Regions from separate parts of the Dyella sp. LX-66 genome, predicted to be linked through region 1. Evidence: predicted binding sites of a transcription regulator. Region 1 holds the regulator's gene; each other region holds the start of a gene.
What was found. Region 1 encodes sigma-54, which starts transcription at its own class of promoters, with help from an activator protein. Its sites were predicted from a motif close to TGGCACGNGCNTTGC; they were not measured.

Region 1 (3,272 bases):
CGCGGCACCCGCCGCCAAGCCGGCTACCCCGGCACCGGCCAGTTCGGCCCCCAAGCCGGCCACGGCGGCTTCGGCCGCGGGTAAGTAATCGATGCTGTCCGCCGAAGGCCTGCAAAAACGCTTCCGCGCGCGCCAGGTGGTGCGCGACTTTGCTTTTTCCATCCGCGAAGGCGAGGTGGTGGGCCTGCTCGGTCCCAACGGCGCCGGCAAGACCACCTGCTTCTACATGGTGGTGGGCCTGATCGAGGCCGACGCCGGCACCATCAAGCTCGACAAGTACGACATCACCGGCCTGCCGATGCATGCTCGCGCCAAGCTGGGCATCGGCTACCTGCCGCAGGAGCCGTCGGTGTTCCGCCGCCTCACCGTGGCCGACAACATCATGGCCGTGCTGGAGCTGCGCGAGAACCTCGGCGCCAAGCAGCGTGCCACCGAGCTGGAAAGCCTGCTCGACGAGCTGAAGATCGCGCACATCGCCGACCAGCGCGGCATCAGCCTCTCCGGCGGCGAGCGCCGCCGCGTCGAGATCGCCCGCGCGCTGGCCGCCGAGCCGCGCTACATGCTGCTGGACGAACCCTTCGCCGGCGTCGACCCGATTTCGGTGGGCGAGATCCAGCGCATCGTGCGGCACTTGAAGGAGCGCGGCATCGGCGTGCTGATCACCGATCACAACGTACGTGAGACGCTGGGCATCTGCGACCGCGCCTACATCCTCAACGACGGCGAAGTGCTGTCGCGCGGCACGCCGGCGCACATCCTGGCCGACGAGAAAGTACGCGAGGTCTATCTGGGCCGCGAATTCAGGCTGTAGGGCTTTCCTGATCGCCGGCGTGCGCGCGCCGTCACATTCAGCCATTCGGCCTACGCGAGGATCGGCGGGAACCTATGGCCGGTCCTCCCCCTAGGGGTTAGGATGACCCGAAGCTCATCCAAGCCTTTGGGCTCATTCAAAACAGTGGCATGAAACCCGGACTGCAGTTTCGCCTCAATCAACAGCTCACCCTGACGCCGCAATTGCAGCAGGCGATCCGCCTTCTGCAGCTGTCGCAGCTGGAGCTGGAAGCAGAGCTGCGCCAGATCGCCGAGAGCAACCCGCTGCTGGAGTTCTCCGAGGACGCCGCCAACGAGGGCGACAGCGAAGGCGACGGTGAGGCCGCCACCTTCGACGCCCCCACCGAGGCCGCCACCTCCGCCAACGACGGCGACAGCGGCGACGAGCCGGCCGACTGGAGCCAGTCCGGCGGCAACGCCGAAGAACCCATCGATTTCTCCTCCGCCGGCGGCAGCCGCAACAGCGGCGGCGACGAGGACCACTTCGAACCGCAGAACGCCGCGCCCGAGACCCTGCAGGAACACCTGCTGTGGCAGCTCAACCTCACCCACATGAGCCTGCGCGAGCGCACCATCGCCGCGATCATCATCGATGCGCTCAATGCGGACGGTTATCTGGGCGAGACGCTGGAATCGGTCACCGCCGCGGTGCCGGCCGACTTGAAAGCAAACGTCGAGGAAGTCGACGCCGTGCGCCGCCAGGTGCAGCGCTTCGATCCCACCGGCGTGGCCAGCCTGGACCTGCGCGACTGCCTGCGCGTGCAGCTGGAACAGTTCGATCCGGAACTGCCCCAGCGCGAGCTGGCGCTGCGCATCGTCGACAGCGAGCTTGAGCTGCTGGCGCGCAACGACATCGCCCGCCTGTCGCGCCGCCTGCGCGCCAGCGACGAGGAAACCCACGCCGCGGCCATGCTGATCCGCAGCCTGGACCCGCGCCCCGGCGCCGCGCTCGACGTCACCCCGGTGGAGTACGTCGCGCCCGACGTGTACGCACGCAAGGACAGCGGCCGCTGGCGCGTCAGCCTCAATCCCGACTGCCAGCCGCGGCTGGGCCTGAACCAGCATTACTGCAACCTCATCGCGCAGGCCCGCGGCGAAGACGCCAGCTGGATGCGCGGCCAGCTGCAGGAGGCCCGCTGGTTGATCAAGAGCCTGGAATCGCGCGCCGAGACCCTGCTCAAGGTGGCCGAGGCCATCGTGCGCCGGCAGAGCGCCTTCCTCGACTACGGCCCCGAAGCCATGCACCCGCTGGTGCTGCGCGAGGTGGCCGAGGAAGTGGGCATGCACGAGTCCACCATTTCCCGCGTCACCACCCGCAAGTACATCCATACGCCGCGGGGCACCTTCGAGCTGAAGCACTTCTTTTCCAGCGGCGTGTCCACGGAAGACGGCGGCAGTGCATCCGCCACCGCCATCCAGGCCATGCTGCGCAAGCTGATCGACGCGGAAGACCCGCGCAAACCCCTGTCCGACCAGGCCATCGCCGAAGAACTGCACCGCAAGGGCATTCAGGTGGCGCGCCGGACCGTTGCCAAATATCGGGAGGCCATGCGAATTCCCAGCTCCAGCGAGCGCCAGCGGGCCGGTTGACCCGCGACGGTCCGCCGCGCGTTTGCGCCTGGACGGGAACTTGGCGGGACGGAAAGCGTCCCCATACCAAGAGATGACAGTGATGTGTCGGCGACCAACCGGCACCGGCGCATCGACCCACGCCGCGTCATGCGGCAGTACCAGAGGAGGCGCACCATGCAAGTCCAGCTCAGCGGCCAGAAGATCGAGATCACCCAGGCCCTTCGCGAACGCGTGAACGGCCACTGTGAGCGACTTACCCGCCTCGAAAGCAGACTCCTCGAATTGAGCGTCGTCCTCTCCGTCGACAAGCTGCAGCAACGCTGCGAAGGCACGCTCAAAGTCCCCGGCGCCGCACCGCTCCACGCGGAAGCCACCGAATCGGACATGTACGTCTCCATCGACAACATGTTCGACAAGCTGGTGGCGCAGCTGCGCAAGCACCGCGACAAGGTGTGCGACAAGCACCAGCGCGAAGTGCGCGAGGATCGCCAGTACGGCTGAACCTCGCCGGCCCGCCCCGCCTGCCGGGGCGGGCCGCTCCCAAGCCTGGCCCCCGCCCGCGCCGTCTTGCGGCGCACCAAACCGTCCGAACTGGCACAATGTACGCCATCGCCGCCGGCCCCTGCCGGGCATCACGCGGTGCAAAGGATTCGGTTTGGACCGGCTTACCGCCCGACAACTCTACGATGGCGTGCACGAGCGCATGGCCCTGCGCTGGGTGGCCGGCATGCGCGGCGAATCGCGGGTGCTCGAGCGCGGCATGACCGCGTCGCGGCGTCCGTCGCTGATCGGCTATCTCAACGTCATCTATCCGAACAAGATCCAGATCATCGGCACCGAGGAGCTCAACTACCTCGACGCCCTGGATT
Region 2 (3,272 bases), on a different contig from region 1:
CTCGCGGTCGACCTCGTCTTCCTCGCCGAAGAGGTCGCCCAGCTGCTGCACGGTGAGCGGCTGGGTGGCGGCGAGCAGGGCCGCCTCGATGATGTTCTTCAGTTGCTCGATCTGCATGGCCTGATCGGTTGAGGATGCTCGGTTGAGAGTGCCTGGATGGGTTCGGGGGTCAATCGGCGGCGGACGCCTGCGCGGGCGTGTCGTCTTCGACGGATTCCTCGGCCTGGGTGACCTTCGCCTTCACATAGATCGGAGCCAGCGGCTCTTCCTGCACGATTTCCACCAGCATTTCCTTGGCCAGTTCCAGCATGGCCAGGAAGGTGACCACCACGCCGAGCCGCCCTTCGCTGGGGTCGAACAGCGTATCGAAGCGGTGAAAGCTGGCGTCGCCGAGCTTGCCCAGCAGCTCGCCCATGCGCTGGCGCACGCTGAGCGCCTCGCGCCGGATGGCGTGATGCCCGAACAGCTCGGCGCGGTGCAGTACGTCCTTCAGCGCCAGCAGCAGTTCCTTCAGGTCCAGCGGCGGCGGCAGCTTGATCACGGTGCGCTCGCCGCTGTCGGCGTGCACCACCACCGTGTCGCGCTCCACGCGGGGCAGGGCATCGATGTCCTCCGCCGCGCGCTTGAAGCGCTCGTATTCCTGCAGTCTGCGCACCAGCTCGGCGCGCGGATCTTCCTCGACGCCTTCTTCCACCGGCGGCCGCGGCAGCAGCAGCCGCGACTTGATCTCGGCCAGGATCGCGGCCATCAGCAGGTACTCGGCGGCCAGTTCCAGCCGCATGTCCCGCATCATGTCGATGTATTCCAGATACTGCCGGGTGATCTCGGCGATCGGGATGTCCAGGATGTCCAGGTTCTGCCGGCGGATCAGGTACAGCAGCAGGTCCAGCGGGCCTTCGAACGCCTCCAGGATGACTTCCAGCGCATCCGGCGGGATGTACAGGTCCTGCGGCATCTGCAGCACGGGTTCGCCGCGCACGATGGCCAGCGGCATTTCCTGCTGTTGCGGTACCGACGCGAAAGCGTCCTGCGGTGCTGCCACCGGCTGAGGCTCGACTGGCTCAGTGCTCATCAATGCATGTCGTTGGGCCGCCCATGAGGGCTTGCAGTGCGTTCAACACGTTCGGAACCGTTCGATTCCACCGGCATTCGCTGAGGCTGTCCCCCGCTCTCGGGCGGCGGCCATCCGGCGGTCACCCGTGAAACTCCTTGAGGCTCGATCACCACGGGCGCTCTGGCGTCCGTCACGGCTCCGCATGATGAAACCGCGCCTGCGGCGGCATCGGTCAGGCTGGCCGTGAACAATTCCTGCTACCGGACCGGGAGGCAATCCACGGCGAACGGCAAGCCGGGCCGCGCGTTGAACTGCGCCACGGCGTGAACAGGAGGTCTGCTGGGTGTCGGGCGGGTGCTCCGGCGGCGTCTGGCTCGAACGGCAGGCGCACCCTGTAACCCACGTGCGATCAAGGTTAACGGCTGCATGCGGCCAAGTCCAGTATGCGTACGGCCTACCAAGCGTGCGGGTGCATCGGCAGAATGCCGCGGATGCGTGGTTTGGGACGGCTCGATCGTCCACATCGCAAGGGCAGCATGTGACCCGCCGCGTCTGACCCGGGCATTGGCGCCGATGAAATGGAAACGCCCGATGGAAGCGGGCACGGCTTCAAAGCGCCCGCAAAACGGCGGGAAATGGCCGAATCCCGCGTGCTGATGGGTTCCGGACACGTCGCCGGCAGAATATTACGACGTGGCACGGCGCTTGCTTTACGCCACGGTAAGGGCAGTTTGATCGGCGCGGGGGATAGGCCGCATACGCGGCGGGGGTCCATTTCACGGGCACTAGTGCCTGCCGCGAATAAGTTGGATGACGCTGCACAGCAGCGGGGATGGGAGGGAAAGGCATGACCAAAGCCGGCGGCAAACACCATAGCGATGGTCCGGAGCAGCTGCGCCCCGCGCGGATGCGCATCGAGACGACCGTACTGATGAGCCGCGGCAGCCAGTCACAGCCGACGGAACTGGTAGACATCTCGGCCACCGGCGCGCTGCTGCGCCGCCCGCTGGGATGGCAGGGCGAAGTAGGGCAGAGCTGGATGCTGGACATGATTTTCGGCCACGACCTGCACATCCACCTGGAGGCCCAGGTGAAGCGCATCTCGGACCGGCACATCGGTTTCGCGTACACGCGCATACCGGAGGACAAGCAGGTTCCGCTATGGAATCTGCTGGGCGGCTACGCCGACATCCTGGAGACGTGGCACGACGATTGATTCGTCGCGGCAGCCGCTTGCGGAATCCCGCGTGGATCGGCGCGGGCGAAGCAGCCTGGAGCCTGTCCGAACTCCCTGGGGAGGACAGGCTCCTCGCTGGTTCATGACTTAAGTCCATCAGGCCGCCGAGGCGGCCGGCTTCTTCTCGTCGCGCAGTTCGCGGCGGAGGATCTTGCCCACGTTGCTCTTGGGCAGCGCATCGCGGAATTCGATCAGCTTGGGCCGCTTGTAGCCGGTGAGGTTGGCGCGGCAGAACTCCTTCAGCGCTTCCACCGTCAGGTTCGGGTCCTTGCGCACCACGAACAGCTTCACCACTTCGCCGGAATGCTCGTCCGGCACGCCCACCGCGGCCACTTCGGCCACGCCCGGATGGGTCATGACGATGTCCTCGACCTCGTTCGGATACACGTTGAAGCCGGACACAAGGATCATGTCCTTCTTGCGGTCGACGATATAGACGTAGCCGTTCTCGTCCATGCGCGCGATGTCGCCGGTGTGCAGCCAGCCGTCGGCGCCGAGCACCTTGATGGTCTCGTCCGGGCGCTGCCAGTAGCCCTGCATCACCTGCGGGCCCTTCACCATCAGCTCGCCCACTTCGCCGAACGGCAGCGGCTGGCCTTCCTCCGACCAGATCGCCACGTCGGTGGAAGGAATCGGCAGGCCGATCGAGGCGTTGTAGTCCTTCAGGTCCAGCGGATTGATGCAGGCCGCGGGCGAGGTCTCGGTCAGGCCATAGGCTTCGGCCAGGGTCACGCCGGTGACTTTCTTCCAGCGCTCGGCCACCGCGCGCTGCACCGCCATGCCGCCGCCCAGGCTCAGATGCAGGCGCGAGAAATCCACCCGGTCGAAGCCCGGCGTATTGAGCAGGCCGTTGAACAGCGTGTTGACGCCGGTGAGCGCGGTGAAGCGCGACTTCTTCAGTTCCTTGACGAAGGCCGGCATGTCGCGCGGATTGGTGATCAGCCAGTTCAGGCCGCCCAGGCGCGTGAACACCAGGCCGTT
Region 3 (3,272 bases), on a different contig from region 1:
GCGCCACCCAGGCGCCGTTGAGAAAGATGTCGGTGCGGTAGACGCCGGGCACCACGATGGTGCCGCGCTCGAAGCGCGAGAGGTCGCCGGTGTTGCGTCCGGCGCCCGAAAGCAAGTTGCGGTCGAAGCTCGCTTCCACCGGCGCCGAGGCGTCGGCGCCGGAAGCGGCCGCGCCATTCGCCGCCGCCGGTGCCGCGGCGAGCGCGCCCAGGCTCCAGCCGCCCAGCGCGCCAGCGATCGCCAGGCACAGCAGCGCGCGCCGGCCACAGTGGCCGCCGCTGCGGTCGCTGCCGTGGCTGGCGCGCAGGAAGCTCACGGGGCGACGGCGCCCGTGTAGCTGTCGGCGGCGCCGAAATCGTTGATCGCGGTGAACTTCACCACGCTGCCGGCAGCGGGCTTCGGCGCGCCGTCATGCAGCAGCAGGCGCAGGTCCGACAGCGGCGCGACCATGCCCAGCTCCGCGGCGACGGCCTTGCCGCCGACGCTCACGCTGAGCTCGGAAATGGTGACGTGGAATGGCGTGGGGTTGTGCGCCACCAGCGCCTTGCCGTCGGCGTCGACCTTCCAGGTCAGCTGCGACGGCGCCTTCAGCGGATCGCCCTGCAGGCCGGCCGGGCGGTAGAACAGCTTCAGGCGCGAACGCAGCGCCAGCTGCAGCATGTTCTGGCCCTCGGCCTGCGGGCCGGTGGGCTTGGGCGGCACTTCCAGCACGTTGAGCCAGAACAGCGACTCGCGGTCGGCCGGCAGCTGCTCGTGCGTGTAGACGATGCGCAGGCTCTGCTCCTTCTTCTGCTCCATGCGGAACAGCGGAGGAGTGATCAGGAACGGCACATCGACGGATTCGGGGGTGGAATGCACATCGCCGCGGTCGATCCACGACTCGACCAGCACGGGGTGGTCGTTGTCGTTGGTCAGGCGCACGGTCACTTCGCCATCCTTCGCGGGGAAGACCACGCGGGTGCCGCCGATCAATACATTGGCGTGCGCGGCCGGAGCGCCGAGACACAGGGCCAGCAGGCCCGCGCCCAGGGCGCAGACAAACTTCCTCATGGATTTCCCTCGCTGCGAACTTGAGATGCTCCGCCGGTGGCGGCGGAGTGGGCGCCGGAACCGCATGGGGTCGAACCCCATGGGTTCCGGCGCGGACTTGCCTCTTGCAACTAACCGCCTAGCCGGGCGGGACTTACTGGTAAAGCATCGTGAACTGCACGGAGGTCGTCACGTTGCCGGCGCCAGCGGCGGCGGTCGCGAAGTACTGCGCGTAGTAGTTCAGGTTGCCGGCGCCGCTGGTCAGGGCGACCTGCTGCGAGTTCTGGGTCGAGGCCGTGCCGGCCAGGTTGATCGCGCTGAAGTCGCTGTTGAGCAGCTGCACTTCCACGCCGGTGGCGCTGCCGCCGTTCTTCAGGTTGCCGTCGGCCATGATGGTCGGACCCGGCTCGAAGAAGGTCTGGGCCTTGGTCAGCGAGCCGCAGTTGCTCAGGGCCAGCGCGAAGGCGGTGCGGCCGGCGGTCGTGCCGGCGGCGCTCAGCGAGGTGGTCGACACGGTCGGCAGGGTCACGTTGACCGTGGCCGGGCTGTTGGCGCCGTTGATCTTGCAGGTGGAGGCGTTGACGGAGCCGGTGATGTTGATGGTGCCGTCGGCGGCCGAGGCCTGGTTCGGGGCCAGGGCGGCAAAGCCCAGGGCGGCGATCAGGGCGGTGGCGAGAACGTTCTTCATGGGTATGCCTTTGTCCTTAACGGGTTTTTGGTTGAGTACGGCAGTGATTGCGCTCCGGACGCGGGCTTGGTTTCTCGTCCCCCTGCGTCTTTCTCCGAGGGGCGGGCGCTGCCGGCGCTTCCCTCGTTGGCGATGGGCCTATGCAGAAGCCATGCCAAAAAAACGTGACCTAGTTGACACTTAATTCTGAGAACAGTCTCTCAGAATTTTCCTACCTCTTATTAAGGAACGTCAAAATTTTGTCGAGGTCATTGAAGGTCAAAAAGTGACCTCAGTGGGCCAAGTCCTTGCCCATACGCAAAAAATCGTACAAACCCGCGTGTTTACAGTTCTCGTGTCAAGCGTGCTTGACATGGATTCGGACCTTGCCTAGCATCTTGTCAAGCTTGCTTGACATGACTGGCGTTCAATACGCAGGGGAACGGGGCTTATGGAGGGGACGATGGAAGGTCTGACCAAGCGCATGGCAGCGTGGCCGGCATGGAGCCGGCGTCTCCTGCACGGGGTGCTTTTCGCCGGGTATTTCGGCGTGGTGGCGCTGATGAAGTGGCTGCACGGCACCGGCGAGCGATTGCTGGTGCTGGCCCTGCTGGTGGGCCTGACCTGGCTGGTGGTCTACGTATCGCGCGCCACCCACTGTGCGGAAGCGGGCGGCGACATGCGCCGCGAAGACCGCCGCTACTTCGCCGAATTCATGCCCGCCATGGCGGTGTACTTCGCGCTGATGCTGTTCGTCTGGCCGCAGCACAAGACCATCGACACCATCTGGCTGAAGGCGCTGGTGGCGGTGTCGCCGGCCCTGCCGGTGGCGGCCATGGCGCTGTCGCTGTTTCGCTACGTCACCGGCAGCGACGAATTCATGCAGCGCCTGCATGTGCAGGCGCTGGCGATTGCCGCCGGCGTGGTGGCGGTGGTCAGCGTCGCGGTCGGTTTTCTTGCCGCGGCCAAGGTGGTGAACCTGGACGGCGGCGTGCTGCTGCTGGTGTTCCCCGGGCTGATGCTGGTCTACGGCCCGACCTTGGCCTGGGCCAAGCGCCGCTACCGCGACTGACGCGATGGAGAACCGGGTACGCGAACTGCGCGCCGAGCGCGGCTGGTCGCAGGCCGACCTGGCCACGCGGCTGGACGTGTCGCGGCAGACCGTCAACGCCGTGGAAACCGGCAAGTACGACCCCAGCCTGCCGCTGGCGTTCAAGATCGCGCGGCTGTTCGAGCAGCCGATCGAAGCGATCTTCCAGCCGGGCGGCGAGGCGGGGCACTGAATCATTGGGGATGACAGCGGCCGCACGGCCGCATGAGCGAGGGGAAGACAAGCAATGGCCATCAAGGGACGCACCATGGTGCGCATCGCCGCCGTCGCGCTGGGGTTGGGCGCGCTGGCCTGGAACCAGTTCCATGCGCGCGGCGGCGGCAACGACGCTGCCGCCGCGGACGACAGCACGCCGGCTGCCGCGGCATCTGCGGCGCCGGCCAAGCCGGAAACCTGGCAGCTCGGTTCGCTCACGCTGACGCCGTGCGAGCTGGGCCAGCCCAACAGCGGCATGACCACCGCGGC

Region 2: a site for sigma-54 is predicted at 1,749-1,763, ahead of KK141_RS10835 (PilZ domain-containing protein). Genes of this name have one in related genera too.
Region 3: a site for sigma-54 is predicted at 1,860-1,874, ahead of KK141_RS13680 (fimbrial protein). Genes of this name have one in related genera too.

Annotation. Positions count from the first base shown of each region.
Region 1 covers NZ_JAHFVJ010000001.1:158,137-161,408, forward strand. Annotated here, with positions in the region: gene lptA (lipopolysaccharide transport periplasmic protein LptA) at 1-88, shown strand, start outside; gene lptB (LPS export ABC transporter ATP-binding protein) at 92-811, shown strand; gene KK141_RS00845 (RNA polymerase factor sigma-54) at 961-2,421, shown strand; gene raiA (ribosome-associated translation inhibitor RaiA) at 2,578-2,904, shown strand; gene hprK (HPr(Ser) kinase/phosphatase) at 3,059-3,272, shown strand, end outside.
Region 2 covers NZ_JAHFVJ010000004.1:465,826-469,097, reverse strand. Annotated here, with positions in the region: gene scpB (SMC-Scp complex subunit ScpB) at 1-117, opposite strand, end outside; gene KK141_RS10840 (ScpA family protein) at 170-1,072, opposite strand; gene KK141_RS10835 (PilZ domain-containing protein) at 1,902-2,270, shown strand; gene KK141_RS10830 (AMP-binding protein) at 2,388-3,272, opposite strand, start outside.
Region 3 covers NZ_JAHFVJ010000006.1:193,363-196,634, forward strand. Annotated here, with positions in the region: gene KK141_RS13670 (fimbria/pilus outer membrane usher protein) at 1-316, opposite strand, end outside; gene KK141_RS13675 (molecular chaperone) at 313-1,050, opposite strand; gene KK141_RS13680 (fimbrial protein) at 1,184-1,717, opposite strand; gene KK141_RS13685 (hypothetical protein) at 2,160-2,768, shown strand; gene KK141_RS13690 (helix-turn-helix transcriptional regulator) at 2,773-2,979, shown strand; gene KK141_RS13695 (alpha/beta hydrolase) at 3,034-3,272, shown strand, end outside.